One region of the Streptomyces sp. TN58 genome, then DNA from elsewhere that is predicted to be linked to it. Evidence: predicted binding sites of a transcription regulator. Region 1 holds the regulator's gene; the other holds the start of a gene.

Region 1 (15,072 bases):
ACGAGCTGTCACTGCCGACCAACCCGGGGAGCCGCGGCAAGATCGACAGCTGGCACGAGCGGATCATCTTCCCCTACATCGACTTCGAGGGCTTCAACCCGTTCCCGAACGACGACGACGGCGAAGGCGGCATCGACATCCCGATCGAGCGTCTGGGCTGATCGTCCACCCCACAACCCATTGGCACTCCCATGACCACCGCATCCCGGCTCGTCCTGGCGCGCAAGCGCCGCGGGCTCACCGTCACCCGTCTCGCCCAGATGGTCGGACTCACCGCCCGCCGGTTGTCCGACTACGAGAACGGCCGGGCCTACCCTCCCCCGGCCTCCCTGGCCAGCCTTGCTGAGGCTCTGGAGTTCCCGGAGTCCTTCTTCGTCGCCGAAGAGGTCGCCGACCTGCCCGTCGAGTCGGTCAGCTTCAGGGCGCTGAGCAAGATGACGGCCTCACAACGGGACATCGCCCTGAGCAGTGGTCGCCTCGCCCGGATCTTGCAGGACTGGATCCGGGCTCGCTTCAAGCTGCCGGCGCCGGACCTTCCGACCTTGACCTCGTTCAGCCGTCTCGGCAGCGACGACGAACCAGTGTTTCCGGGCGAGGCCGGTGCCGAGAACTGTCCCGCCGAGCGCGCAGCCGAACTGGTTCGCACTCGATGGGGGTTGGGGGTCACCCCGATCCCCAACATGGTTCATCTACTTGAAGCGCACGGTGTTCGCGTGTTCTCGCTGTCCAGGGACTGCCCGGAAGTGGACGCCTTCTCCTTCTGGGACCGAGGCATCCCGTTCGTGCTGCTGAACACCGAGAAGACAGCCGAGCGCGGACGCTTCGACGCCGCACATGAGCTCGGCCACCTGGTTCTGCATGGCGAGGAGCAGGTCCCCCATGGCCCCCAGGCCGAAGGGGAAGCGCACCGCTTCGCGGCAGCTCTGCTCATGCCGGCTGCGGACGTCTTGGCGCACGCCCCTCGCAACCCGAGCACCGCCTGGATCCTGCAGGCGAAGCGTCGCTGGAAGGTCGCCGCCATGGCACTCGCCCACCGCCTGCACGAGCTCAACCTCACCACCGAATGGCAGTACCGCACGCATTGCGTCGAGCTCAGTCGCATGGGCTACCGGAAGTCGGAACCCCAAAGCACGCTCACGCGGGAGACCTCCCAGGTGTTGGGCAAGGTCTTCGCCGCCCTTCGAGCGGAGAGCATGCCGCTGGCCCAAGTCGCCCGGGACCTCGACCTGCGAGCAGCCGACCTCAGTGACTTGATCTTCGGCCTGGTGGTCATGGCCCAGGAGGGCGGGCGCGGTGGTGCCCGTGGTGCGGCCGCCTCCCACAGGCCGCAACTCTCCGTCGTGCGTTGACACTCGCATTTGCGCCTACGGAGGAACGTTCCCTCGGTCGGAAGTGGTGCGGATCACAGAGCTACCCGCCCGCATATTGAGACGGCGCTGCCCCCGCACCACCTAAATGGTGCGGGGGCAGCGCCATGGGCAGGGCGTAAAGCCGAGTTGGGGCACGCGGAGGGCACGACAGCCCCCAATAGGTCTAGACAACAAAGAAGGCCCAGGTCTCTGGCCTGGGCCTTCGTTCAAGAGCGGATGACGGGAATCGAACCCGCGCTATAAGCTTGGGAAGCTCATGTTCTACCATTAAACTACATCCGCGCAGCGGGCCAGTTGCCTGGATCCCTACCGTTCCACACTCTACCCCATGATCGCCTCCCGGTGTATTTGCCGCGGTGCCGCCGTTGCCTGTCGTGTGCATCCAGGCGTGTGGGCGCGGGAGTTGGGGCGTACCGTGTCGTGCGGAGCGCGGCGGCTGGAGCCGGTGCGGGATCATCCCCTAATGTGGCGATTCGTCGCAGAATGGCTCGTTGGGGAAAGGGACTCGATGGAGCACACCGTCGTCCGTTGTGCCGAAGGGCATGTTTTCAGTACCGCCTCCTTCCCGCTGCAGCAGCTCGGTGCCGGCCGGATCGGGCCCGGGCGGCTGCTGCGGTGTCCGCGGTGCGCGCGCCTGCGGCAGGCCGTGCCCGTCGGCGGTGCGCCCAAGCGCTGAGCGCGGGTGTGAGACGTACGGCCGGGCGCGCGGGCGGTCCCTCTCGATTGGGGGAGGCCCGCGCGCTCTGCGTATCCTCGGGACGTGCTTCTCTCTGACAAAGACATCCGGGCCGAGATCGACAGCGGACGGGTTCGCATCGACCCGTTCGACGAGGCGATGGTGCAGCCCTCCAGCATCGATGTGCGTCTCGACCGGTTCTTCCGGGTGTTCGAGAATCACCGCTACGCCCACATCGATCCCGCGGTCGAGCAGCCGGACCTGACGCGGATGGTCGAGCCCGAAGGGGACGAGGCGTTCATCCTGCACCCCGGCGAGTTCGTCCTGGCGTCGACCTACGAGGTCATCTCGCTGCCCGACGACATCGCCTCCCGGCTGGAGGGCAAGTCCAGCCTGGGCCGTCTCGGCCTCGTGACGCACTCGACCGCCGGGTTCATCGACCCCGGGTTCTCGGGCCACGTGACCCTTGAGCTGTCGAACCTGGCCACGCTGCCGATCAAGCTCTGGCCCGGCATGAAGATCGGGCAGCTGTGCATGTTCCGGCTCAGCTCGCCCGCGGAGTTCCCGTACGGCAGCGAACGGTACGGCTCCAGGTACCAGGGGCAGCGCGGGCCGACCGCCTCGCGCTCCTTCCAGAACTTCCACCGCACCCAGGTCAGGCACGAGGCATGAGCGACGCAGTACGCGAGAACCTGACCTACGAGGGCTTCGGCACCGCCGTGCGCGAGCTGGCGCAGACCATCGCCGACGACGGCTACGAGCCCGACATCATCCTGAGCATCGCCCGCGGCGGCGTGTTCGTCGCCGGCGGCCTGGCGTACGCCCTGGACTGCAAGAACATCCACCTGGTGAACGTGGAGTTCTACACCGGCGTCGGCACCACGCTGGAGATGCCGGTCATGCTGGCGCCCGTGCCCGAGGCGATCGACTTCACCGACAAGAAGGTCCTCATCGCCGACGACGTCGCCGACACCGGCAAGACGCTCAAGCTGGTGCACGACTTCTGCCTCGGCCACGTCGCCGAGGTGCGCTCCGCCGTCATCTACGAGAAGTCCCACTCGCTCGTGCAGTGCGAGTACGTGTGGAAGAAGACCGACGAGTGGATCAACTTCCCCTGGTCGGTCGAGCCGCCGGTCGTCAAGCGCGAGGGCCAGGTCCTCGATTCCTAATCGGGATGTCAAGCAGCTGACGTGACGGGCGGTATGGGTTGGTAGCACCGTCCGTCACGCAATAGAGCCCAGAGGACATTGACTCGTCGGCGTGCGAGGGCCATGACGGCTTGGCTGTGCCGCTTGCCCTCGGCGCGCTTGCGGTCGTAGAAGCGGCGGGATTCCTCGCAGACCGACATTGCCCAGATCGAGTTCACGCTCCAGGCCGGGGAAGATCTCGGTGAGGTGGCCGCGGAGCCGGTTGATTGTCCGGGTGCGGTCGTCGCTGAGGTCGCGGCGGTGACGGACGAGGACCCTCAACTCGGACACCAGCTTGTCGCCAGGCCGCAACGCGGCGAGATCACGCCGAATGCGGGTCTGGTCGGCGATCACCGCCGCATCCTTGGCGTCGGTTTTGCCGTCTCCACGGTAGCCCTCGGAGGCCCGGTTGACCGCCCGCCCGGGGATGTAGAGCAGCTGCTGGCCGTGGTTGAACAGCACCGTGATGGCCAGGGCGGCCCCGCCGTCAGCCAGGTCGATGCCCCAGACCGCTTCGTCGCCGAGTGCGAGAACGTCCGCACAGAGCTTGAGCAGTTCACTCTCGTTGTTGGCGACGCGCCGGGACAGAAGGCGCTTGCCGGTGTCGTCGATCACCACACAGTGGTGATGGGTCTTCCCGGCGTCGATACCGGCCCAGATTGCTGTCACGTACTTCTCCGCGGGTCGTGTGTGTACAGGTGCCACGGACGACTTCGCTGTCGAGTCCCTACTGAGCGATCAGTGCCGCAATTCCTAATGAGCAGCCGAGTCGTCGTGGGGTGCCGGGCGGCGAATCGAAGTAAGCCACCAACGGCAGACGCCTGAAAGCCACACCCGGCACCCCTGGGTGAGCCAACCCTACGAATGGCTCGCTCATCCCGGTCAACAAGGTAGGGACGCCTGACCGTCGCGTTCACCGGTTCACCGCACGATGCGCGAGGGGCCCCCGGCTGGTGCCGGGGGCCCCTCGCGCATGTATGTGCGTGCAGCTAGATCGTGCCCAGCTTGATGATCGACAGCAGGGCGATCAGCTGGATCGCGGAGGCGCCGAGCGCCTTCGGCCACGGCAGGTCGTGCGACTTGCTGACCAGCGAGGTGAAGAGCGCGCCCGCGGCGACCCACGTGGCCCAGCCGAGCACCTGGACGACCATGTTGTCGCCGCCGAGGAACACGGCGAAGAGCAGACGCGGGGCGTCCGTGATGGACATGACCAGCATCGACAGGCCCACGGTGGGCTGCCAGGTGCCGTCGCCGCCCATCTGGCGGGCCAGGGTGTGGGTGACCGCGCCCAGGAGCAGTCCGCAGATGACGAACGCCACGCCGGCGGACAGCACGATCGGGACGGCCTTCGACAGGGTCGCGTTGATCACGTCCTCGCGGGCGTCGTCCAGGCCGAAGACCGCGAGGAGGCCGTAGAGGAAGGTCACGATCAGCGCGGGACCCCAGACGGCGTAGTCGCGCATCTGGAGGAAGGTCTGCCCCGGCCGCGTCACGATGCCGCGCAGCAGGTCCTTCCACGGCAGCCGCGGCCCGGACGGCGCCGCCGCGGCAGCGCCCGCGTGGTAGGTCGCGCCCTGGCTGTACGGGTCCTCGCCGACGGCGAAGACCTGGGTGTGCCCGGGGTTGTCGTTGCTGTAGTTCCCGCCGCCTCCGGGGCCGTACGGGGGCTGCTGCGCATGCGGGTGCGGCTGCCCGTACGGGTCGAAGTACTCCGGCTCGCCGTGGCCTCCGGCGGTCGGCTGCGGCCACTGCTGCTGCGGTGGCGGGCCGCCGACGGGAGGGTAGGGCGGCTGGCCGTACGGCGGCGGTTGCTGCTGACCGTACGACTGCTGCTGCTGCGGGGGTTGTTGGGGAGCGCGGTTGTTGTCCCGGCCGCGTCCGATCCTGAATCCAGCCACGTGATCGAACGTACCTGGTCCGGCGGGCTCCGGTGGCCGGGCAGCCGGAACCGGCGCCCTTTGCGGCTGACCTGTGACATCCCTTAGGGGATCCCCGGGTGGCTGTCCCCACCCCCGGCGGGCCTGGGTCGACTGTCCGGTTCACTCGGCTGCGGTGCGGCGCCGGACGCCTCCGATCCAGGCGTGTGCCCGGGGATCGGCCCCGCCGAGCCGCCGACCGACCCTGCGGGTGGTGGGCGGGGCTGGCCCCGGAAAGCCGGAAGCGGCCGGTCCCCGAGGGGGGACCGGCCGCTTCCGGTGTGTGGGCCGTTCGCCTGGCGGCCGACGGCCCGGGTTCCTACTTGGCGTCCTCGGCCTTCGCCTTCGGCTCGGCCGGGCTCTCCTGCTCGGCCTCGCCCGCGGCCTCGGCCTGCGGCGCCGCCTCGGCGTCCGCCGCGGTGGCCTCGGCGACGACGTTCTCGGCCGGAGCCTCGGCTTCCGCCTCCGGCGCAGCCGCGGCCACGGTCTCGGACTCGGCCTCCGGCTCAACCTTCGCCTCGGCCTCCGCCTTGGTCTCGGCCTCAGCTGCGGCCTCCGCCTCGGCCTCGGCCTTGGCCTTCGCGTCCGCCTCGGCCTCCGCATCCGCCTTGGCCTTCGCCTCGGCTTCAGCTTTCGCCTTGGCAGCCGCTTCCGCTTCCGCTTCCGCCTTGGCCTCCGCCTCCGCCGCAGCGGCCGCCGCGGCTTCCGCCTCCGCCTCGGCCGCCAGCGCGGCCAGTTCCTCCTCCGTCGGGCCCGGGGCCTTGACCGACTCCAGCAGCAGCTGGGCCACGTCCACGACCTGCACGGACTCCTTCGCCTGACCCTCGTTCTTCTTGCCGTTGACCGAGTCGGTCAGCATGACCAGGCAGAACGGGCAGGCGGTCGAGACGATGTCGGGGTTGAGGGACAGGGCCTCGTCGACGCGCTCGTTGTTGATGCGCTTGCCGATCCGCTCCTCCATCCACATCCGCGCGCCACCGGCGCCGCAGCAGAAGCCCCGCTCCTTGTGGCGGTGCATCTCCTGCTGGCGCAGTCCCGGCACGGCCGACATGATCTCGCGCGGCGGCGTGTAGACCTTGTTGTGCCGGCCCAGGTAGCACGGGTCGTGGTACGTGATCAGACCGTCGACCGGCGTCACCGGCGTCAGCCGGCCCTCGTCGATCAGGTGCTGGAGCAGCTGCGTGTGGTGGATGACCTCGTACTCGCCGCCGAGCTGCGGGTACTCGTTCGCGATGGTGTTGAAGCAGTGCGGGCAGGTCGAGACGATCCGCTTCGCCGACTTCGGCTTCTTCGTCTCCGGGTCGTCGTCGTCCTCGCCGAACGCCATGTTCAGCATGGCCACGTTCTCCTGGCCCAGCTGCTGGAACAGCGGCTCGTTGCCCAGGCGGCGCGGCGAGTCACCGGTGCACTTCTCGTCGCCGCCCATGATCGCGAACTTGACGCCCGCGATGTTCAGCAGCTCCGCGAAGGCCTTCGTGGTCTTCTTGGCCCGGTCCTCCAGGGCGCCGGCGCAGCCGACCCAGTAGAGGTAGTCGAACTCCGAGAGGTCCTCCGCGTCCTTGCCGATGATCGGGACCTCGAAGTCGACCTCCTTCGTCCACTCGACGCGCTGCTTCTTCGCCAGGCCCCAGGGGTTGCCCTTCTTCTCCAGGTTCTTGAGCATCGTGCCCGCCTCCGACGGGAACGCGGACTCGATCATCACCTGGTAGCGGCGCATGTCGACGATGTGGTCGATGTGCTCGATGTCGACCGGGCACTGCTCCACGCACGCACCGCAGGTCGTGCAGGACCACAGCACGTCCGGGTCGATGACGCCGTTCTCCAGGGCCGTGCCGATCAGCGGGCGCTCGGCCTCCGCCAGCGCCGCGGCGGGGACGCCGGCGAGCTGCTCGGCCGTGGCCTTCTCGTTGCCCTCCATGTCCTTGCCGCCGCCTGCCAGCAGGTACGGGGCCTTGGCGTGCGCGTGGTCGCGCAGCGACATGATCAGGAGCTTCGGGGAGAGCGGCTTGCCCGTGTTCCAGGCGGGGCACTGCGACTGGCAGCGGCCGCACTCGGTGCACGTGGAGAAGTCGAGGATGCCCTTCCAGGAGAACTGCTCGACCTGCGAGACGCCGAAGTTGTCGTCCTCGCCCGGGTCCTCGAAGTCGATCTCCTTGCCGCCGCTGGTCATCGGCTGGAGCGCGCCCAGCGCGGTGGCGCCGTCGGCGTTCCGCTTGAACCAGATGTTCGGGAAGCCGAGGAAGCGGTGCCAGGCGACACCCATGTTGGTGTTGAGCGAGACGACGATCATCCAGATCAGCGAGGTGCCGATCTTGATCATCGCGGTGAAGTAGATGGCGTTCTGCAGCGCGCTCGCCGACAGCCCGTCGAAGGCCATGACCAGCGGGTAGGAGATGGCGTACGCCGGCTCCCAGCTGTCCACGTGGTGGATCGCGCCCTCAAGGCCGCGCAGGCACAGGATCGCGAGGCCGATGGTGAGGATGATGTACTCGACGAAGTACGCCTGCCAGGCCTTAGAGCCGGCGAAGCGCGACTTGCGGCCGGCCCGCGAGGGCAGGCTGAGCAGGCGGATCGCGATCAGGACCAGGATGCCGACGACGGTCATCAGGCCGATGAACTCGATGTAGAGCTCGAACGGCAGGAAGCCGCCCAGGACCGGAAGGGTCCAGTCGGCCTGGAAGAGCTGGCCGTAGGCCTGCGCCAGGGTCGGCGGGAGCGTCAGGAAGCCGATCGCGACGAACCAGTGGGCGAAGCCGACGATGCCCCAGCGGTTCATCCGGCTGTGGCCGAGGAACTCCCGGACGAGGGTGAGCGTTCGGGCCTTCGGGTCGTCCGTGCGGCTGCCGGCCGGTACGGGCTGGCCGATCTTCACGAAGCGGTAGATCTGCGCCACGGCTCGTGCGAGCAGCGCGACGCCGACCACGGTCAGGACCAGCGACACGATGATCGCGGCGAGTTGCATGGGAGGGCTCCTCGGGCGGCACTTACTAAGCGGTAACTTATGAAGTCAAGGCTTGAGGTTACCCATTCCCGACGCCGCAATGTAGCTGAGCGTGCGGTGATCTGTGTCGCTCAGGCGAGCCTTTGTCGGTAGGCCGCCCGCGGGGTCCGCGCCAGGATCGCCAGGTCCATCCCGAGCCAGTGGTTCTCCACATAATGCAGGTCGAGGAGAGCCATCTCCTCCCAGGGTAGGTCGGAGCGTTCGCTCACCTGCCACAAGCCGGTCATTCCGGGGCGTACCAGGAGCCGGTACGGGTGGTCCGTACGCGCCTGCGGGCGCGGGCCGACCAGCGACATCTCGCCGCGGACCACGTTGAGCAGCTGGGGGAGCCCGTCGAGGGCGAACCGCTCCAGGAGCGCACCCGGCCGGCCTGCCGCGGCCGTGGCGAAGCGCCAGGTCCGCAGCGGCCGCCCGGCGAGCCCGACGGCGGCCTCCCGCGCGAAGGGGTGCCCGCCGGTGGCCGCGTACATCAGTGCGGTGGCCGCTGCCAGCACCGGCGCGAGCAGGGTCAGCAGGATCGCCGCCCCGGCGAGGTCGAGCACCCGCTTCGCCGGCGGGGCCGCGGGTACCCGTACCCGGAACCGGGGGGCGGTGAGTGTGGGCGGCATGCCAGCACGCTGCCGTACGGGCATCGCGACCCGGGCGTGCCGCGCGGCGCGGGTCCCCCGTCCGGCCGCGCGGCGCGGGCCGCCGTCCGGCCCGGCCGCGCAGCGCGGGCCCGTCCGGCCGTACCACCCGGTGAACCCAAGGTTGCGCGTAAGGAGCGGCTAAAGGTTGAGCCGACCCGACTCAGTTCTGTTGACGCGCGCGCGGCGGTACGGCATGGTTGAGTCTGTTCCACTCAAGTCAGCTGGAGGAATCGAAATGGCACGTGCGGTCGGCATCGACCTGGGCACCACTAACTCCGTCGTCAGCGTTCTGGAAGGCGGCGAGCCCACCGTCATCACCAACGCCGAGGGCGCCAGGACCACGCCGTCCGTCGTCGCCTTCGCCAAGAACGGCGAGGTCCTCGTCGGCGAGGTGGCCAAGCGCCAGGCGGTCACGAACGTGGACCGGACCATCCGCTCCGTCAAGCGCCACATGGGCACTGACTGGAAGATCAACCTGGATGGCAAGGACTTCAACCCGCAGCAGATGAGCGCCTTCATCCTGCAGAAGCTGAAGCGCGACGCCGAGGCCTACCTGGGTGAGAAGGTCACGGACGCGGTCATCACCGTCCCGGCCTACTTCAACGACTCCGAGCGCCAGGCGACGAAGGAGGCCGGCGAGATCGCGGGTCTGAACGTCCTGCGCATCGTCAACGAGCCGACGGCCGCCGCCCTGGCCTACGGCCTCGACAAGGACGACCAGACCATTCTCGTCTTCGACCTCGGTGGCGGCACCTTCGACGTGTCGCTCCTGGAGATCGGCGACGGCGTCGTCGAGGTCAAGGCCACCAACGGTGACAACCACCTCGGTGGTGACGACTGGGACCAGCGCGTCGTCGACTACCTGGTGAAGCAGTTCGCCAACGGCCACGGCGTCGACCTGTCCAAGGACAAGATGGCGCTCCAGCGTCTGCGCGAGGCCGCCGAGAAGGCGAAGATCGAGCTGTCCTCCTCCACGGAGACCTCGATCAACCTCCCCTACATCACGGCCTCCGCCGAGGGCCCGCTGCACCTGGACGAGAAGCTCACGCGCTCGCAGTTCCAGCAGCTCACCGCGGACCTGCTCGACCGCTGCAAGACCCCGTTCCACAACGTCATCAAGGACGCCGGCATCCAGCTGTCCGAGATCGACCACGTGGTCCTCGTCGGCGGCTCCACCCGCATGCCGGCCGTCGCCGAGCTCGTCAAGGAGCTGACCGGCGGCCAGGACGCCAACAAGGGCGTCAACCCGGACGAGGTCGTCGCCATCGGCGCCACCCTCCAGGCCGGTGTCCTCAAGGGTGAGGTCAAGGACGTCCTGCTCCTCGACGTGACCCCGCTGTCCCTCGGCATCGAGACCAAGGGCGGCATCATGACCAAGCTCATCGAGCGCAACACCACGATCCCGACCAAGCGGTCCGAGATCTTCACGACGGCCGAGGACAACCAGCCGTCCGTGCAGATCCAGGTCTACCAGGGCGAGCGCGAGATCGCGGCGTACAACAAGAAGCTCGGCATGTTCGAGCTGACCGGCCTGCCCCCGGCACCGCGCGGCGTCCCGCAGATCGAGGTCTCCTTCGACATCGACGCGAACGGCATCATGCACGTCACGGCCAAGGACCTCGGCACGGGCAAGGAGCAGAAGATGACCGTCACCGGCGGCTCTTCGCTCGGCAAGGACGAGGTCGACCGCATGCGCCAGGAGGCGGAGCAGTACGCGGAGGAGGACCTGCGCCGCAAGGAGGCCGCCGAGTCCCGCAACCAGGGCGAGCAGCTCGTCTACCAGACGGAGAAGTTCGTCAAGGACAACGAGGACAAGGTCCCGGCCGAGGTCAAGACCGAGGTCGAGGCGGCTGTCGCCGAGCTGAAGGAGAAGCTCAAGGGCGAGGACACCGGCGAGATCCGCACCGCGACCGAGAAGCTCGCGGCGGTCAGCCAGAAGCTCGGCCAGGCGCTCTACGCCGACGCGCAGGCCGCCCAGGGTGCCGCCGGCGCCGCCGGTGACGCGGGCCAGGCCAAGGCCGACGACGACGTCGTCGACGCCGAGATCGTCGACGACGAGAAGCCGAAGGGTGGCGCTGCCTGATGTCGGAGGAGACCCCGGGCTTCGAGGAGAAGCCCGAAGTCCCCGCCGACGCCGCTCAGGACGACGCCGAGCCGAAGGCCGCCGACTCCGCCGACACGGCGGAGGGGGCGGCCCCGGCCGGGGACAGCGCACAGGATGTGGCCCTGCTGGCGCAGCTGGACCAGGCCCGTACCGCGCTCGGTGAGCGCACCGCGGACCTCCAGCGGCTCCAGGCGGAGTACCAGAACTACCGCCGCCGGGTGGAGCGGGACCGGATCACCGTCAAGGAGATCGCGGTCGCGTCCCTCCTGACGGAGCTCCTGCCGACGCTCGACGACATCGGCCGGGCGCGGGAGCACGGCGAGCTGGTCGGCGGCTTCAAGTCGGTGGCCGAGTCGCTGGAGACGGTCGCCGCCAAGATGGGCCTGCAGCAGTTCGGCAAGGAGGGTGAGCCCTTCGACCCGACGGTCCACGAGGCCCTGATGCACTCGTACGCGCCGGACGTCACCGAGACGACCTGCGTGGCGATCCTGCAGCCGGGGTACCGGATCGGCGAGCGTACGATCCGTCCCGCGCGGGTCGCGGTGGCCGAGCCCCAGCCGGGCGCGGCCCCCAAGTCCGAGTCCGCGGAGGGCGACAAGCCGTCCGGCGAGGACGCGGATGCAGCCGACCAGGGCTGACGCAGTACACGTAGCGGCACGGGAGGAGGGACACCGGGGATGAGCACGAAGGACTTCGTGGAGAAGGACTACTACAAGGTCCTCGGTGTCCCGAAGGACGCCACCGAGGCCGAGATCAAGAAGGCGTACCGGAAGCTCGCTCGCGAGTACCACCCGGACGCCAACAAGGGCGACGCCTCCGCCGAGGCGCGCTTCAAGGAGATCTCCGAGGCGAACGACGTCCTCGGGGACGCCAAGAAGCGCAAGGAGTACGACGAGGCGCGCGCGCTGTTCGGCAACGGCGGCTTCCGCCCCGGGCCGGGCGGCGGCGGCTCGTTCAACTTCGACCTGGGCGACCTCTTCGGGGGCACCCAGCAGGGCGGTCAGGCCGGCGGCTTCGGCGGCGGCCTGGGCGACGTCTTCGGCGGCCTCTTCAACCGCGGCGCCGGCCCGGGTGCGGGCACCCGTACCCAGCCGCGCCGCGGCCAGGACATCGAGTCGGAGGTCACCCTCTCCTTCACCGAGGCGGTGGACGGGGCCACGGTCCCGCTGCGGATGTCCTCGCAGGCGCCCTGCAAGGCCTGTTCGGGCACCGGCGACAAGAACGGCACGCCCAGGGTGTGCCCGACCTGCGTCGGCACCGGCCAGGTCTCGCGCGGCAGCGGCGGCGGCTTCTCGCTGACGGACCCCTGCGCGGACTGCAAGGGCCGCGGCCTGATCGCGGAGACCCCCTGCGACGTCTGCAAGGGCAGCGGCCGGGCCCGCAGCTCCCGCACCATGCAGGTCCGGATCCCGGCGGGCGTCTCCGACGGCCAGCGGATCCGGCTGCGCGGCAAGGGCGCACCGGGCGAGCGGGGCGGTCCGGCCGGCGACCTGTACGTGGTGGTCCACGTCGGAACCCACCCGGTCTTCGGCCGCAAGGACGACAACCTGACGGTGACCGTCCCCGTGACGTTCGCCGAGGCCGCGCTGGGCGCCGACATCAGGGTCCCGACCCTGAACGGCCCCGCGGTGACGCTGAAACTTCCCCCGGGCACCCCGAACGGGCGTACGATGCGGGCCCGCGGCAAGGGCGCGGTCCGCAAGGACGGCACCCGCGGGGACCTCCTCGTCACCGTGGAGGTCGCGGTTCCGACCGAGCTGTCCGACAAGGCACGCGAGGCGCTGGAGATGTACCGCGAGGCGACGGAGTCGCAGGACCCGCGCTCCGCGCTGTTCGAGTCCGCGAAGGGAGCATGACATGGACGGCCGCCGACGACAGTCTTCCCGTCTGGGGGGCGGTGCCTACCCACTCACCGACGAGACCCCGGTCTACGTGATCTCGGTGGCCGCCCAGCTCTCGGGCCTGCACCCGCAGACCCTCCGCCAGTACGACCGCCTCGGCCTGGTCTCCCCGGACCGTACGGCCGGCCGCGGCCGGCGCTACTCGGCCCGGGACATCGAGCTGCTGCGCACGGTGCAGACGCTGTCCCAGGACGAGGGCATCAACCTGGCGGGCATCAAGCGGATCATCGAACTGGAGAACCAGGTGGCCGCGCTCCAGCAGCGCGTCGCCGAGCTCTCCGCCGCGGTGGACGGCGCGGCAGCCACGCTGCGGGCCCGCGAGGCCCAGGTACACGCCTCGTACCGCCGGGACCTGGTCCCGTACCAGCCCCCGCAGCCGGGCAGCGCCCTGGTCGTCTGGCGCCCGAGCCCCAAGCGCCCGCTGGACTGAGCGGCAAGCCGCCCCGGCCCCGGAAGTACACCCGCAGGCCCCGCCCTTCCCCGGGCGGGGCCTGCGGCGCGTTCTAGAGGCCTTCGTGGTCAGGCCCGGCGTCCTCGCCCTCCTCGGGGGCCGAGGGGCGGCCCAGGATGCCCGAGCGGGCTATCAGGTAGCCGAGCTGGGCGCGGCTGCCGCTGCCGAGGGTGGTGGCGAGCTTGGCGATGTGGGCGCGGCAGGTGCGGACGTTCATGCCGAGGCGGCGGGCTATGGCCTCGTCCACGTGCCCCTCGATGAGGAGCTGGGCGATGGTGCGCTGCACGCCGGTGACGCCGCCCGGGGTGCTGCGGTACGTCACCTCCTCGGTGAGCGGGACGGCGCGGTGCCAGAGCTGCTCGAAGACCTTGATGAGGTAGTCGACGAGGCCGGGGTGGCGCAGTTCCAGCGCGACCCGGCGGTCGTCGCTCACCGGGATGAAGGCGACGGTGCGGTCGAAGATGATCAGGCGCTCTATCAGCTCTTCGAGGGTGCGGATCTCGACCTTGCCGGTGGAGATCCGGTCCACGTAGGCGAGGGTGCCCTGGCTGTGCCGGGCGGTGTGCTGGTAGAGGGTCCGTATGCTGACCCCGCGGTCGATCAGCGGCTGGTCGCGCTCCAGGGCCTGTGTGAGGGCCTCGGAAGGCCGCGCTCCGCCCGGCTGGACCGTCAGCACCTCGGTGTGGCATTCGGCCGTGGCGAGGTTCAGCGCGGCGTTGATCCGTTCGAAACCCTCCAGCACCGTGATGGCATGGGTGTCGGCCGGGCTCTGTGCGCTGATGGCGAGGAAAGGCTCGAAAGTGTCGGTGAGATCTACAGCGCTGCGTCGGCGGTCCTGGATCTCGCGTTCAATCGGATGGAGCCGTTGAGCCAAAGCCACGGACGGGGGAACCGGGCGGAGCTGGTTGGCGTCATCCGGGTCGGGCTGCAGAAGGGCGAGTTCCAGCAGGCAGGGGGCGTTCTGGATCTCTCCCCGGGCTATCCGGCCGGTGCTCAGGGCGGCGGCGTACAGCCGGGTCCCCTCGGCGCACATGGACGTGACGGGGTGGGGATGTGTCGCCTTTGTCGGTTTTTGCGTCAAATCTCCACCCCCCAGGGTCCTGAACATGCAAGAACATGATGCATCGTCCCTGTGGCATTGACGTGCCTGAATGAGCCATCGTCTGTCACGCGGGGGAGAGGATTCCATCAAGTGAGGACGAAGCCGACCATGTACAAGAGAATGCTTCGCTCGGTGCTTGCCATAGGTTTCTCCGCCGTTGCGGTTTTTGGGGCAGTCAGCGCCGTCGAAAGTGACGCGGGGAGCGCTAGGGACGGTCAGGGTACGAGCCTGACGAGCACGGAGTTCGACACCGGCTGGACCACGGCGCCCGTGGGCAAGTACGCGGACACCGGCTGGACCGCCGCCGAGCTGGGCGGTAAGGACGACACGGGCTGGACCGAGGCTCCTGCGACGGTGTCCGCATGACCCCCGACGACCGCGGCTTCCGCCGCGAGATGGCGTCGGCATACCGCTCGGGCTGGCAGTTCATCGACCTCGCCACGGCCATCCCCCACCCCGGCGACTCGCTGATGGTCACCCTCTTCGGCCAGCCCATCGTCATCGTGCGCGAGGAGGACGAGGACGTCCGTGCCTACCGGTGCCTGCGCCGCCCGCGCGGCGCGCCGCAGCCCGTCCGCTGCGAGGTGCGCTACGGGATGGTCTTCGTCAATCTCGATCAGCGGGACCACCAGCTCTTCGAGCCCGACATCACCACCGCCACCCCCCGCAGTGCCTGAAGCGATTCCCCCGTCGTTCCAGATCGCTCAGGCGCTACCCCCACACAACGGCGCCGTC
Region 2 (15,072 bases), 1.2 Mb from region 1:
GTGGGCCGCAGGTTCCACCTGGCAGGCTACAGCCCCTCCCCGGCGGCCCCCTCCCTCATCGTCGACAGCCACGACGCTCCGGTCAGCGACGACACCCTCGACCTGGTGGCCCTGTTCGCCGGCCGCGCCGCACCGGACGCCACGCTCGTCGTCGAACGCGACGCCAACCACGACCTGGACGAATGGAGAACGGACCTTGACCGCACGCGCGCCGCAGTCGTCGCGGCTCAACGCCTGCATCAGCCCCACCGCCCGTGACGTGCTCACCCCGGGCTCCCGGGACCGGCTGATCGCCCAGGAATCGCTCCGCATCCGCTGGCACCAGCTCTTCGACCGCATCCCGCAGCTGGCCGAACGCCTGCCGGACACCACCGACCTCTACGAGGCCTTCCTGGAATGGGCCCTGGCCGCGGGCAGGCGGCTCGACTGGCGCATGCACCTGCACTTCCTCGAATTCCTGGACGCCGAAGGCATCGCCCTTCAGCCGCAGGACCACATCGAACTGCTCGCCGCCTCGGCCGCACGCTGGTTCGCCTCACCCGACCACCGGCAACGGGGCATGGCCCTCACCACCGCAGCCACCGCCCCCCGCGTCGTCGTGGCACTGAAGGGGCAATCGCCCTTGGAACGCGGCCGCGTGAAGCTCGCCGCTGTGCCGGGCCTGGAGCCGGAACCGGGCATCCGGTGGTCGCTCTCCCGTTCCGGCGACTTCGCCACCCTCGCCTGGAGCCCGCTGTGACCGCCGCGACCAAGGCCGCCCCCGACACCACCGCCACCCCCTCGCTGGGCCGACGGGTCCTCGCCCTGATGGGCCCCATGATGGTGGCGTCCGTCATGGGCCAGGCCATCGCCCAGACCGATCTGTGGGTGATCAGCACGCTGGGCGAGGAGGCGGTGGCCGCCGCCGCGGTGCCGCAGCGCCTGCTCCTCCTCGACGCGATCACCGCCATGGCCATGGGACCTGTCGTCGGGCTGTCCGTGGCCGGGGCCGTGTCCGCCCACGCCCGGCGGCGCGCCGTCCAGGGCGGGCTGATCGGTGCCACGGCCGCCGGGCTGCTCATCGCGGCACTCGGCCTGGCCGTGCTGCCGTACCTCGTGGACGCCCTGGTCGCCGCACCGGCCATCCGCGACAACACGCAGTCGGCCCTGGTGTGGCTGTTGATCGCCACCCCGGTCCGCCTCGCGCAGTTCGTCGGCGCCATGGCCCTCTTCGCACTCCGGCGCTCCCGCCCCCTCCTCGTCCTGTACGCCGTCGCCGTCCTGGCCAACGCTGCGCTCGACCTGCTCCTCGTACACGGAGCCGGAATGGGCTTCGCCGGCGCCTACGCCGCCACGTCTGTCATCGCCGCCATCGAATGCGCCGTCACCGTATGGCTGTTGCGTGATCACCTCCGCGTCCCCCTCCGGATACGCGACAGCGCGCGCTGGCTGCGCCAGGTGGCGCGCAGCATGCTCACCGAGTGGGGCCACATGCTCTCCGTGATCGGCTTCGAACTGCTCCTGGTCCTCACCCTGACCCTGCACGCCTCCTGGGCGGACCGGCTCGCCGCGTTCTCCGCAGGCGCCGTGCTCACGGCGACGCTGCACATCCCGATCACGGCGCTGGTCAACGCGACCGGCATGGTCCACAAGGGCGCGGCCCCCTCCCCCCGGGAGTGGCGTCACCTGCGCCGATGGGTCCTGGGCGTGTCCGCGGGCGTCGGCGTCCTCGTCACGATCACCGCCTGGACGGTGCTGCCCGGGCTCTACGGCCTGCACGGCCCGGCGGCGACCTGGTTCACCTGGCTGATGGCCGGACAGGCCGCCGCCTTCCCCTTCCGGCTCCTGGCCGCCACCGCCGAGGGCCGGCACAAGGCCGCCGACCGCTTCGGCGTGGTGCTGCGCCTGCGTCTGCTCCAGGAGTTCGCCATATCCCTGCCGGTCTTCCTCGTGGGCCTGCTGACGGACAACGCGCCGCTCGCCTGGTCGGGCATCGCACTGGGCTGCGCGGTCAACTACTGGCTGCTGCACACAGCCGACCCGCACCGCGTCAGCCGCTCCCGGAGCCTTCCTGCTCCGGGCTCGCCCTGACCGGGCTCTCCTCTTCCGCCGTCCTGTGCGGCACCTGATCCCGCCCGCCCGTCCGGTACGTACAGCCGCCCGCTCCGCCCCACCGCGCCTCCCCCGCTGGGGGTGTCGGCCATGCCGAGAGCCTGCCCGCGCACGCCGACGGAAACTCCCGCGGGGCCGCGTCCCCGCGCCGGCTACGCGGGGGCGCTCTCCGCGGCGACCCACGCCAGGTAGGCGTCCGAGCCGCCGTCCACCGCCACCACGATCCACTCGGGCACCTCGTAGCCGTGCACCCGCTCGATCCAGGCGCCGAGGGCGGGCAGCCGGTCCCGTGTCGTCTTGTAGGAGACGCGCCACTCGGTGGCCGTCTCCACGGTCCCCTGCCAGCGGTAGACGGCGGTGACGGGCCCCTCGACGTGCGCGCAGGCCGCCAGGCGGCCCTCCACCGCGCCCCGGGCCAGCTCCCTCGCCCGGTCTTCGCCGTCGACGGTGGTCTGCGCGATCACGATGCCGTTCGCCATGGCGGTCCTCCCGCAGTGTCGGATTCCGCGAGGACACTACCCGGACCACGCCGGAAGGCCCGGCCCCCATGTGGGGGCCGGGCCTTCCGGCTTGGTGCTCGGGGCGGTTACGCCTCGAAGACCTCGTTGATCAGCTGCTGCTGCTCCGCCTGGTGGCGCTTCGCGGAGCCCACCGCCGGGGACGAGCCGTGCGGGCGCGAGATGCGCCGCAGGCGCTCGCCCGCCGGGACCTCCGCGCCGACCGCCAGGTCGAGGTGGTCGATCAGGTTCAGCGCGATGAACGGCCACGCGCCCTGGTTCGCCGGCTCCTCCTGCGCCCAGATGTACTTCGCCGCGTTCGGGAACTTGGCGATCTCGGCCTGGAGCTCCGCACCCGGGAGCGGGTACAGGCGCTCGATGCGGATGATCGCGGTGTCCGTGATGCCGCGCTTCTCGCGCTCGGCCTCCAGGTCGTAGTAGACCTTGCCGGCGCAGAAGACGACCTTGCGGACCGCGTTCGGGTCCACCGTGCTGTCGCCGATGACCGGACGGAACGAACCGCTCGTGAACTCCTCCGCCTTCGACGCCGCGGCCTTCAGACGCAGCATCGACTTCGGGGTGAAGACGATGAGCGGCTTGTGGTGCGGGTTGTGGACCTGCCAGCGCAGCAGGTGGAAGTAGTTCGACGGCAGGGTCGGCATCGCGACCGTCATGTTGTCCTGCGCGCACATCTGGAGGAAGCGCTCCGGGCGGGCGGACGAGTGGTCCGGGCCCTGGCCCTCGTAGCCGTGCGGCAGCAGCAGCGTGACGCCGGAGGTCTGGCCCCACTTCTGCTCGGCCGAGGAGATGAACTCGTCGACGACGGTCTGGGCGCCGTTGACGAAGTCACCGAACTGCGCCTCCCACAGCACCAGCGCGTCCGGACGGGCCAGCGAGTAGCCGTACTCGAAGCCCATCGCCGCGTACTCCGAGAGCAGCGAGTCGTAGACGTTGTAGCGGGCCTGGTCGTCCGACAGGTAGAGCAGCGGGGTGTAGTCCTCGCCGGTCTCCCGGTCGATGAGGACCGCGTGGCGCTGGCCGAAGGTGCCGCGGCGGGAGTCCTGGCCGGACAGCCGGACCGGGGTGCCCTCCATCAGCAGCGAACCGAAGGCCAGGGTCTCGCCCATGCCCCAGTCGATGGTGCCCTCGTCGATCATCGCCGCGCGGCGCTGCAGCTGCGGCAGCAGACGCGGGTGGACGGTGACGCCCTCGGGGATGGAGACCTGGGACTCGGCGATCCGCTTGACGACGTCCTGGGAGATCGCGGTGTTCACGGCGACCGGGAAGACGGCGGACGTGCCGGGGGCGGCCGGCGAGGCGGCCGCGGGCTGCGTGGCGGCCTCGCGGACCTCCGCGAAGACCTTCTCCAGCTGGCCCTGGAAGTCCTGGAGCGCCTGCTCGGCCTCTTCCAGCGTGATGTCGCCGCGACCGATGAGGGACTCGGTGTACAGCTTGCGCACCGAGCGCTTCTTGTCGATCAGGTCGTACATCAGCGGCTGCGTGAAGGCCGGGTTGTCGGACTCGTTGTGGCCGCGGCGGCGGTAGCAGATGAGGTCGATGACCACGTCCTTGTTGAACGCCTGGCGGAACTCGAAGGCCAGCCGCGCGACGCGGACGACGGCCTCGGGGTCGTCGCCGTTCACGTGGAAGATCGGCGCCTCGATCATGCGGGCCACGTCGGTGGCGTACATGGAGGAGCGCGAGGACTCCGGGGCGGCGGTGAAGCCGACCTGGTTGTTGATGACCACGTGCACGGTGCCGCCGGTGCGGTAGCCGCGCAGCTGCGACATGTTCAGCGTCTCGGCGACGACGCCCTGGCCGGCGAAGGCCGCGTCGCCGTGCAGGGCGACGGGCAGGACGGTGAAGTCCGTGCCGCCCTTGTTGATGATGTCCTGCTTGGCGCGGGCCACACCCTCCAGGACCGGGTCGACGGCCTCCAGGTGGGAGGGGTTCGCGACGAGCGAGACCTTGATCTGCTCGCCGTCCAGGCCGGTGAAGGTGCCCTCGGCGCCCAGGTGGTACTTGACGTCGCCGGAGCCGTGCATGGACTTCGGGTCGAGGTTGCCCTCGAACTCGCGGAAGATCTGCGCGTACGACTTGCCGACGATGTTCGCGAGGACGTTCAGGCGGCCGCGGTGGGCCATGCCGATGACGACCTCTTCGAGGCGGGCCTCGGCGGCCGAGTCGATGACGGCGTCGAGCAGCGGGATGACGGACTCGCCGCCCTCCAGGGAGAAGCGCTTCTGGCCGACGTACTTCGTCTGCAGGAAGGTCTCGAAGGCCTCGGCGGCGTTCAGGCGGCGCAGGATGCGCAGCTGCTCCTCGCGCTCCGGCTTGGTGTGCGGGCGCTCGATGCGGTCCTGGATCCAGCGGCGCTGCTTGGGGTCCTGGATGTGCATGAACTCGACGCCGGTGGTGCGGCAGTACGAGTCGCGCAGCACGCCGAGGATGTCGCGCAGCTTCATCATGGACTTGCCGGAGAAGCCGCCGACGGCGAACTCGCGCTCCAGGTCCCACAGGGTGAGGCCGTGCTCGGTGATGTCGAGGTCGGGGTGCTTGCGCTGCTTGTACTCCAGCGGGTCGGTGTCGGCCATGACGTGGCCGCGGACCCGGTAGGAGTGGATCAGCTCGAAGACGCGGGCGGCCTTGGTGACGTCGTCGTCGTGGCTGGCGTCGATGTCGCGGTTCCAGCGGACCGGCTCGTACGGGATGCGCAGCGACTCGAAGACGGCGTCGTAGAAGCCCTCCTCGCCGAGGAGCAGGTTCGCGACGATGCGCAGGAACTCGCCGGAGGCCGCGCCCTGGATGACCCGGTGGTCGTAGGTCGAGGTCAGGGTCATGACCTTGGAGATGCCCAGCTTGTTCAGGGTGTCCTGCGAGGTGCCCTGGAACTCGGCGGGGTAGTCCATGGAGCCGACGCCCATGATGACCGACTGTCCGGGCATCAGGCGGGGCACGGAGTGGACGGTGCCCAGGCCGCCGGGGTTGGTGAGGGAGCAGGTCACGCCGGTGAAGTCGTCCATCGTCAGCTTGCCGACGCGGGCGCGGCGGACGATGTCCTCGTAGGCCTGCCAGAACTCGAAGAAGTTGAGGGTCTCGGCCTTCTTGATGCCGGCGACGACGAGCTGGCGGTCGCCGTTGGGCTTCACGAGGTCGATGGCGAGGCCGAAGTTGACGTGGTCGGGCTTGACCAGGGTCGGCTTGCCGTCCTTCTCCGCGAAGGAGTGGTTCATCGAGGGCATGGCCTTGATGGCCTGCACCATCGCGTAGCCGATGAGGTGCGTGAAGGAGATCTTCCCGCCCCGGGCCCGCTTGAGGTGGTTGTTGATGACGATGCGGTTGTCGAACAGCAGCTTCACCGGGACGGCGCGGACGGACGTGGCCGTCGGGACGTCGAGGGAGGCGTTCATGTTCTTGGCCACGGCAGCCGCCGGGCCGCGGAGCGTCACCAGCTCGGGGCCCGCGGGGGCCTCAGCGGTGGGCGCGGCCTTCTGCGGGGCTACGGAGGCGGGGGCGGGCGCGGCCGGTGCGGCGGCCGGAGCCTGGGAGGTGACAGTCACAGCAGGGGCACCAGAGGGGATGGCAGGAGCAGGGGCAGGAGCTGACACAGGCGGAGGAGTCGGCGTCGCGGAGGGCGCGGGCGCGGCGTCCGCCGCCCCCGTGGCGGCGTCGGCGGCCTGCGGGGTCCCGGCGGCGGCGGTGGCGGCCTGTGCGGAGGCGCCGTCCGTCGGCGTGGACTTCTCGGGACCGGCCGACGTCACCGGAGCGGCAGCGCCCCCCGGCTTGTAGTCGGCGAAGAAGTCCCACCAGGCGCGGTCGACCGACTGCGGGTCCTGGAGGTACTGCTGATAGATCTCGTCGACGAGCCACTCATTCGCGCCGAAGCCTGAGGCAGGGTTCTTCCCGCCCTCTGCTGCGTCGGTCGTGGTGCTCGAATTACTGGGGGACTGTGGCGACACGGCGGCAACCGCCCTCTTCCGCTTCACAAGGTATGGACAGCGGGAATAAAGGCTACGCCTCCTCGGCCGCTGCATGCAGGCCGGGCGGGACTTACGTCGCGTAGGTCACATCGAACGGCGGGTTTCGGGACGTGGAATGGCGGGAAACCAGCCTGGTTCGGGTAGGGGGCACCGAGGTTGCGGCCCCCTTGGCTTCGCACCCCTGACGGACCCCGGGTACGTGTGGCCGAGATCATGTCCTTCCCAGTCGAACCCTACGTCAACACGGCACCTACGAGCTGCCCGGAAGCGTGACGAGGATGCGGCAGCCACGTGACGATTCGGCCACCCCGATCCGGCCGCCGTGCAGCTCCACGGCCCAGCGCGCGATCGCCAGGCCCAGTCCGGTGCCTCCGTCGCCGCCGCGGGCGCTGCCCCGGTTGAACCGCTCGAAGACCCGGTGGCGCTCCGCCTCCGGGATCCCGGGGCCCTCGTCGCGGACCTCCAGCACCAGGCTGCCGGGCACCTCGCCGGCCCGCGCCCGGACCGTGACCCGGCCGTGCGGGGGGCTGTGCTTGACCGCGTTGTCGATCAGATTGGCCACCACCTGGTGCAGGCGTTCGGCGTCGGCGTAGGCGCACAGTTCCGGCGGGAACACGTCCAGGTGCAGGTGCACGTCGTTGCGGGTGTGCCCGCCGGAGCCGGAGAGCAGCCCCGGCCGGCCCGCGGCGGCCAGCCCCGACTCCTTCAGCACCCCGGACAGGTACGGCCACACCTCGAAGCGGCGGGCCCTCAGCGGCACCACGCCGTTGTCCACCCGGGACAGGTCCAGCAGGGTCTCCACGAGCCGGCCGAGGCGCTCGGTCTGCTTCAGCATGGTGCGCATGGTCTCGGGGTCGGCGGCCGAGACGCCGTCGACGACGTTCTCCAGTACCGCCCGCAGCGCGGCGATCGGTGTGCGCAGCTCGTGCGACACGTTGGCGACGAGCTCCTTGCGGTGCCGGTCCACGGCCTCCAGGTCGTCCGCCATGAGGTTGATCGTGGAGGCCAGGTCGCCCAGCTCGTCGCGGCGTCCGGCGCCCCGCACCCGACGCGTGAAGTCGCCGTGGGAGATCGCCCGGGCCACCGTGGTCATGTCGTCCAGCGGGGCCGTCAGGCTGTGCGCCACGAACTGGGTGATCAGCATCGAGGCGATCACCGAGAAGACGGTGATGAAGCGCAGCTCGGTGTCGGTGCGCAGGGCCACCAGCAGCAGGCCGGTGGTGATGAAGACCGAGACGACCACGAGGGTGCCGAGCTTGGTCTTGATCGAGAACGGTGAGAAGGGCCGCAGCCCTCCGGTGGGCCGGTGGCGCGGGTGCGGGCCCTCCGCCCGGCCGTTCACGGCTGGGCCGGGGTCTCCAGGGCGTACCCGACGCCGTGGACCGTGCGGATCCGCTCGGCGCCGATCTTGCGCCGCAGGGCCTTGATGTGGCTGTCGACCGTACGGGTCCCGGACGCGTCGGCCCAGTCCCAGACCTCGGCGAGCAGCTGCTCCCGGGAGAGCACCGCCCGCGGGGTCCCGGCCAGGCACACCAGCAGGTCGAACTCGGTCGGGGTCAGGTGGACGTCCTCGGTCTGCACCCGGACCCGGCGCTGCGCGTGGTCGATCTCCAGGTCGCCCAGGCGCAGCGTGGCGCCGCGCGGGGTGTGCGCGGCGATGGTGGCCCGCTCCACCCGCCGCAGCAGTACGTGGACGCGTGCGGCCAGCTCGCGCATGGAGAACGGCTTGGTCATGTAGTCGTCGGCGCCGACGCCCAGCCCGACCAGCATGTCCGTCTCGTCGTCCCGGGCGGTGAGCATCAGCACCGGGACCGGGCGCTGCGCCTGGACCCGGCGGCAGACCTCCAGCCCGTCGAAGCCGGGCAGCATGACGTCGAGGACCAGCAGCTCGGGCAGCCAGCTCTCGGCCGCGGCGACGGCCGCGGGACCGTCGGTGGCCGTCTGCACCTGGAAGCCCTCGGCGCGCAGCCGGGCCGCGATGGCCTCGGCGATGGTGCGGTCGTCCTCGACGACGAGCACACGCCGCTGGGCGCCGGGCGTTGCCGCGGCGCCGGTGTGGGTGGTGTGTGTCTGTTCCATGTCCGCCCCTGAAGATCCCGCTGAATGGGGTGCAGCGTAGAGGAGGCTCGGGCCTGCGGCTACGTGGGGTTCGGACACGGCATATGCGCTGGACCTGAGCAAATGGAATGGGATGTACCGGGTGTCGGACCCCTCGCGGGGCCGGTGTCCGGCGGGCGCGGCGGTCAGCTGCCCCACCGGCTGCGACCTCGTCGGATCCCTCTTGGAGGGGACCTACAAGGCCGGTCCGCGGCCGGGCGGGAAGACCGGGGTGTGAGTGTCGTTCGGCACATCCGGCCGCGCGTACGGCGATCTCCGCCCGTGCCGGGCCGGCAGGCCGGCCGCTCCCGGACCGGCCGGCAAGGGGGCTCAGCGCTCCGTGAACGGCGGCAGAGCGCTCGCCACCCGCTCCAGGGCCGGCGGCAGTGATCCCTGCTCGCCGGCGACCTCGTACCCGCCGTGCGTGAAGGTGTAGACGAAGCCGTCGTAGATCTTGGGGCCGCCCGTCGCCACCTTGGGCAGACGGGCGAAGTCCGCCTCCCGGAGCGCCGTGCGCAGGGCCGCCAGCTCCTGCTCGGACAGCTTTCCGGTGCCCTCCGGCCGCGCCTTCCCGTCCAGCCGGGACCACGAGCCGTCGCCCTTCACGACGAGGGTGTGGGTCTCGCCGGCGAAGCCCCCGCTGCGGGTGACCCGGACCAGGGTCTCGCCGGGGGCGGGGACCGGGCTCGCGCCGGTGCCCGTGCCGGGAGTGCTGCCGCCGGGGCTCGGGCTCGCCGCGGGGCCGGCGCCCGTGCCCGGGTCCGTACTCGCACTCGTGCTCGTGGCCGGTTCCGCGGAGCCCTTCGGCGGCGCGTCGCCACCACCGCCGGAACCGGACGATCCGCATCCGGTCAGGAGCGTCGCGCTCAGAACCACCGCCGCCACCGCCCGGAACGCGCGCACACCCACCTCCGCGGACACTCACTCGGGTCCACCCCCGAGTATGGAGTCCGCACGCCCGATCCGACAGCTCCACGACAGCTTCAGGAGGCCGCCATCCGCCGCATCGCGCCATGGCGCCCGCTCCCGCCGCTGCTCGCCGCCGTCCTCGGCCTCTGGGGACTGGAGCGCGGCGGCAGCATGTGGCGCGACGAGTCCGTCACCTGGCAGGTGGCGCACCGGTCGCTCGGCGGGATACGGGACCTCCTCGGACAGGTCGACGCCGTGCACGGCCTCTACTACCTCCTCATGCACGGTGTGTTCCAGGCCTGGGACGGCGGCCTGTGGGCGCTGCGGCTGCCCTCCGTCGCCGCCACCGCCCTCGCCGCCGCCGGGGTGGCCGCCGTCGCGCACCGGCTCGTGGGGGAGCGGGCCGCGCTCGTCGCCGGCTGCGTGTACGCCGTGCTGCCCCCCGTCCAGATGTACGCCCAGGAGGGCCGCTCGTACGCGCTGGTCGCGGCCGCCGTGGTGTGGGCGACGTATTTCATGCTGTGCGAGCGGTGGGCCGCCTACACCGTCGTGCTCCTGATCGGCTGCTGGCTGCACGAGTTCGCCGCGCTCGCCCTGCTCGCCCACGCCTTCACCGCCCGGCACACCCGCGGCTGGCGGGCCGGCGCCGCGACCGTCGTCGCCCTGCTGCTGCCGCTCGCCGTGGTGAGCGCGCGCCAGGCGCACCAGCAGCTCGGCTGGCTGGGCCGGCCCAGCTGGCAGGACTGGACCGCGTACGCGGTGGTCGGCGGCGCCTCCCTGCTGCTCGCGCGCGGCGCCCCGCGGGACCTCGTACGGGTGGCGCTGCCGCTGGTGCTGCTGCCGCCCGGCCTGCTGATGGCGATCTCGCTGGTCAACCCCTGGTACGTCGACCGGTACGTGCTCTACGCCCTCGCCGGACCCGCCCTGCTGGCCGGCGCACGGGCGGCCGCCGCCCGCGGATGGCGCCCGTGGGCCGCGGCGGTCGCCCTCCTCATGCCGCTCGGCCTGTGGTCGGCGTGGCTGCGCACCCCGGAGAGCCGCAAGGACGACGTGGTCGCGGTGGCCTCCGCGGTACGGGAGCGGGCCCGCCCGGGGGACGCGGTCGTGTTCATGCCCTCCCGCAGGCGTGAGTGGCTGCTGTCTGCGCCGGACGTCTACGACGGGCTGCGGGACACCGCCCTGGCGGCCTCCCCGGCCGCTTCCCACAGCCTCCAGGGCACCGAGCTGCCCCCGGAGCGGATCCGCGCGGCCCTGCTCACCTCACCCCGGGTGATCGCCCTGCTGGACCCGGCGGACCAGCCGCTGGACCCCTACCGGCACGAGGAGGTCAAGCGCGAGGTGCTGGCGGGCGCGTTCGACCTCTGCTCGGTCACCGCGGTACGAGGCGCCCGGATCGCCGTCTACGCCCGCCCCGGCGGCTGCCCCGCCGGCTGACGGGCGCTCGCGGCGACCACGGCGACCACGGGTGAACCGGCCCCACGGCAGGGGCGGTTGCCGGCCCGCGCGGGTCGCGCCGGAGGATGGGGACGACCGCTTCGTACAGCCGGCGGGCCGCGCCGCACAGTGGAAGGGACGCGGCACGCCGATCCCAGGAGGTGCCGCATGCCCGTCTCCGACCACCCCGCGTCCCGAGAGCCCGGGCCCGCCGTCCCCGGACCGCTGGTCGGGGCCGACTGGCTGGCCGCCCGGCTGGACACCCCCGGACTGGTCGTCCTCGACGCCTCCGTCGGCGCCCACCGCGCCGCGGGCCACCGCATCCCCGGCGCCCGCCCCTTCGACCTCGACGGAGCCCTCTCCGACCACACGGCGCCCGCCCCGCACACCATGCCCGGGCCCGCCGAGTTCACCGCGGCGCTGCGGTCCCTAGGCGTCGACGACACCGACACCGTCGTCGTCTACGACGGCGCCGGCGTCTACTCCAGCGCCCGCGCCTGGTGGATGCTCCGCGCCATGGGCTTCGACCGGGCCGCCGTCCTCGACGGGGGACTGCCCGCCTGGACGGCCGCCGCCCTCCCCGTCGAGGCCGCCGCCCCGGAGTACGGGGGCCCGCGCGGCACCTTCACCGCCCGGCCGCGCCCCGGACTGCTCGTCGACGCCGAGACCGTGGCCGCGGCCCTCTCCGACCCGGCCGCGGCCGTCCTCGACGCCCGTACCCGCGAACGCTTCGAAGGCACCGCCCCCGAACCCCGCCCGGGCCTGCGCGGCGGCCACATGCCGGGCGCGGTCAGCCTGCCCTTCGGCGAACTCCAGCGCCCCGGCGGGCTGATGCGCCCGGCCGGGGAACTCCGCGCCGCCTTCGAGGCGGCGGCGGGCGGGCGTGAACGCCTCCGCTTCAGCTGCGGCTCCGGGGTGACCGCGTGCGTACTGGCACTGGGCGCCGAACTCGCCGGCTACCGGGACCTGGCGGTGTACGACGGCTCCTGGAGCGAGTGGGGCCTGCCCTCCGCGCAGCGCCCGGTCGCGACCGGGCCGGGCGCCGGCCTGCGGTCAGCCGAAGACGACCGACCGCACCTTCAGGCGCTCTGACGCCCAGCCGGTGTGGGGCCGCAGCCGGAAGGCGGGCCCCTCGCAGTTCGTGTCGCCGAAGACCGTGGCCCATGCGTCCGTGCGGTTCCTCGGCGAGTGGCCCGGCTCGGGGTTCTCCTGGCCCACACCGGGGAGGTTGAAGCACTCGCCGTCCCACGGGTCGGTCAGGAAGCCGGAGGCCTCGTAGCCCTCGACGGTCAGGTACGTGTAGCTGAACCGGCCCGAGGCGGCGGAGGCGGAGGCCGGGACGGTGACGAGGAGCAGGGCGGCGCCGAGAACGGCGGTGAAGGCGGAGCGGAGACGCATCAACTGGTCTTTCTACGGGTGGGAACACTGCCGCAGCCACCCCTGCCCGGCCGGGGGGCCCGCATCCGCCCGTCACGCGTACGGATGAGGAGGAAACGACCCTGCTCGGGCCGAACGGCCGAAGCCCGCCCGCCACCCGGACCCGGCCCGGGGGATAACCCCCCACCGGATCCGGGTACCGGCACCATCGGCCGCGCGGGGCGGGCGCCGCAGGATCGGGGTATGACTTCCCACACCACGGCGGCGGCCCGGGCCGCCCGCGCCTCGGCCGCCGCCCTCGCGGCCGGCCTCGTCCTGGCGGCCTGCTCCTTCGTCGACGGCCCGCGCACGACGGTGAGCGCCGACACCACGGTCACCGAGGCGGTCACCGCCGTCGAGCTGACCGGCACCCGGGCCGGGTCGATCGAGGTCACCCCGGGGGCCGGGCCCGGAGTCACGGTCCGCCGTACCGTCCGCTACCACGGCGACACCGCCCCCACGCCCGGCCAGCGGGTCAGCGGGGGCGTCCTCACCTTCACCGCCGACGGCTGCCCGAGCAGCTGCCGCATCGACTACCGGCTGGAGGTCCCGGCATCCGCGAAGGTCACCCTGGAGAGCGGCAGCGGCGACATCACCGTCGCGGGCGTGGCCGCCGCCGAGGTGGAGGCCGGGTCCGGCGACGTCCGGGCCCGGGACATCGCCGGCCCGCTGAAGATCCGTACGACCTCCGGCGAGATCACCGGCACAGGGCTGGCCGGCCCGGACACGTCGGTGCGCTCCGAGTCGGGCGACGCGCGCCTGGACTTCGCGAAGGCCCCCGCCTCCGTGCTCGCCGAGACGACTTCCGGCGACGTCAGCCTGGGGGTGCCCGCGGCCCGCTACCGGCTCGCCGTGTCCACCACCTCGGGCGACCGCGACGTCTCCCTGTCCGACGACGCCTCGGCCTCCTCCCACCTCACGGCGAAGACCACCTCCGGCGACGTCCGCGTCGCCACCCTGACCGGCTGACACCCCCCGGCCGGGGAGCACACCGGGGAGCGTGTTCGCCGCCGGCGAACGGAGGTTGGGGAACACCGGGAGGCGCAGATGCATTGAGTCCCTGTAGCTCAACTTCACTGCCGGAGGGAAGATCATGGCTTCGACGTCCGTAACGCTCACCCTGCCCGTGCTGCCTCTCGACGACGAGGTCGTGCTGCCCGGAATGGTCGTTCCGCTGGACCTGTCCGACGCCGAGGTACGCGGGGCCGTCGAGGCCGCCCAAGCCGCCGCCGGCACCGGGAAGCCCCGCGTGCTGCTCGTACCGCGGATCGACGGCACGTACGCCGCGACCGGTGTGCTCGGAACCGTCGAGCAGGTCGGCCGGCTCTCCGGCGGCGATCCGGGCGCACTCATCCGCGGCCTCGGCCGCGTCCGCATCGGCGCCGGCACCACCGGGCCCGGGGCGGCGCTCTGGGTCGAGGGCGAGATCGTGGACGAGACGGTCCCCGATCCGCTGCCGGGCGCCGTCGCCGAACTCGTCAAGGAGTACAAGGCCCTCGCCACCAGCTGGCTCAAGAAGCGCGGGGCCTGGCAGGTCGTGGACCGCGTCCAGCAGATCGAAGGGGTCTCCGCCCTCGCCGACAACTCCGGGTACTCGCCCTTCCTGACAATCGAGCAGAAGGTCGAACTGCTGGAGACGGCCGACCCCGTCGCCCGCCTCAAGCTCGCCGTCAAGGCGCTCAGCGACCACCTCGCCGAACAGGACGTCGCCGAGTCCATCGCCAAGGACGTCCAGGACGGCGTCGACAAGCAGCAGCGCGAGTTCCTGCTGCGCCGCCAGCTGGAGGCCGTACGCAAGGAACTGCGCGAGCTCAACGGTGAGAAGGAGGGCGAGGAGTCCGACGACTACCGCGCCCGCGTCGAGGCCGCCGACCTCCCCGAGAAGGTCCGCGAGGCCGCCCTCAAGGAGGTCGACAAGCTGGAGCGGTCCAGCGACCAGAGCCCCGAGGGCTCCTGGATCCGCACCTGGCTCGACACCGTCCTCGAACTGCCCTGGAACGAGCGCACGGAGGACCGGTACGACATCCAGGGCGCCCGCGCCGTACTCGACGCCGAACACGCGGGCCTCAGCGACGTCAAGGACCGCATCACCGAATACCTGGCCGTGCGCAAGCGCCGCAGCGAGCGCGGCATGGGCGTCGTCGGAGGCCGCCGCGGCGGCGCCGTCCTCGCCCTCGTCGGCCCGCCCGGCGTCGGAAAGACCTCGCTGGGCGAGAGCGTCGCCCACGCCATGGGCCGCAAGTTCGTCCGCGTCGCCCTCGGCGGCGTACGGGACGAGGCCGAGGTGCGCGGCCACCGCCGCACCTACGTCGGCGCCCTGCCCGGCCGCATCGTACGGGCCGTCAAGGAAGCCGGATCGATGAACCCGGTCGTGCTCCTCGACGAGATCGACAAGGTCGGCTCCGACTTCCGCGGCGACCCCGCGGCCGCCCTCCTGGAAGTCCTCGACCCCGCCCAGAACCACACCTTCCGCGACCACTACCTGGAAGTCGAACTCGACCTCAGCGACGTCGTCTTCCTCGCCACCGCCAACGTCCTGGAAGCCATCCCCGAAGCCCTCGCCGACCGCATGGAACTCGTCCGCCTCGACGGCTACACCGAGGACGAGAAGGTCGTCATCGCCCGCGACCACCTGCTGCCCCGCCAGC

The links. The regulator HspR, encoded in region 1, represses chaperone genes until heat shock. The targets are predictions, from matches to a motif close to TTGAGNNNNNNNNNCTCAA.
Region 2: a site for HspR is predicted at 13,477-13,495, ahead of lon (endopeptidase La). Genes of this name have one in related genera too.

What each region holds. Positions count from the first base shown of each region.
Region 1 is NZ_CP018870.1:3,743,437-3,758,508, reverse strand. Features, by position in the region: gene BSL84_RS16990 (hypothetical protein) at 1-161, shown strand, start outside; gene BSL84_RS16985 (helix-turn-helix domain-containing protein) at 192-1,349, shown strand; tRNA gene BSL84_RS16980 (tRNA-Gly) at 1,582-1,652, opposite strand; gene dcd (dCTP deaminase) at 2,131-2,718, shown strand; gene BSL84_RS16970 (phosphoribosyltransferase) at 2,715-3,215, shown strand; partial or broken gene BSL84_RS37785 (IS110 family transposase) at 3,224-3,376, opposite strand; partial or broken gene BSL84_RS37780 (IS110 family transposase) at 3,483-3,848, opposite strand; gene BSL84_RS16960 (Yip1 family protein) at 4,223-5,131, opposite strand; partial or broken gene BSL84_RS16955 ((Fe-S)-binding protein) at 5,889-8,111, opposite strand; gene BSL84_RS16950 (sugar transferase) at 8,222-8,758, opposite strand; gene dnaK (molecular chaperone DnaK) at 9,015-10,862, shown strand; gene grpE (nucleotide exchange factor GrpE) at 10,862-11,521, shown strand; gene dnaJ (molecular chaperone DnaJ) at 11,561-12,739, shown strand; gene BSL84_RS16930 (heat shock protein transcriptional repressor HspR) at 12,741-13,214, shown strand; gene BSL84_RS16925 (hypothetical protein) at 13,288-14,343, opposite strand; gene BSL84_RS16920 (hypothetical protein) at 14,428-14,703, shown strand; gene BSL84_RS16915 (hypothetical protein) at 14,700-15,014, shown strand.
Region 2 is NZ_CP018870.1:4,935,936-4,951,007, forward strand. Features, by position in the region: gene BSL84_RS22640 (DUF692 family multinuclear iron-containing protein) at 1-258, shown strand, start outside; gene BSL84_RS36185 (hypothetical protein) at 197-739, shown strand; gene BSL84_RS22650 (MATE family efflux transporter) at 736-2,070, shown strand; gene cutA (divalent-cation tolerance protein CutA) at 2,244-2,570, opposite strand; gene BSL84_RS22660 (multifunctional oxoglutarate decarboxylase/oxoglutarate dehydrogenase thiamine pyrophosphate-binding subunit/dihydrolipoyllysine-residue succinyltransferase subunit) at 2,678-6,547, opposite strand; gene BSL84_RS22665 (HAMP domain-containing sensor histidine kinase) at 6,819-7,910, opposite strand; gene BSL84_RS22670 (response regulator transcription factor) at 7,907-8,647, opposite strand; gene BSL84_RS35610 (hypothetical protein) at 8,996-9,568, opposite strand; gene BSL84_RS22680 (glycosyltransferase family 39 protein) at 9,746-11,008, shown strand; gene BSL84_RS22685 (sulfurtransferase) at 11,177-12,100, shown strand; gene BSL84_RS22690 (hypothetical protein) at 12,062-12,406, opposite strand; gene BSL84_RS22695 (DUF4097 family beta strand repeat-containing protein) at 12,629-13,393, shown strand; gene lon (endopeptidase La) at 13,518-15,072, shown strand, end outside.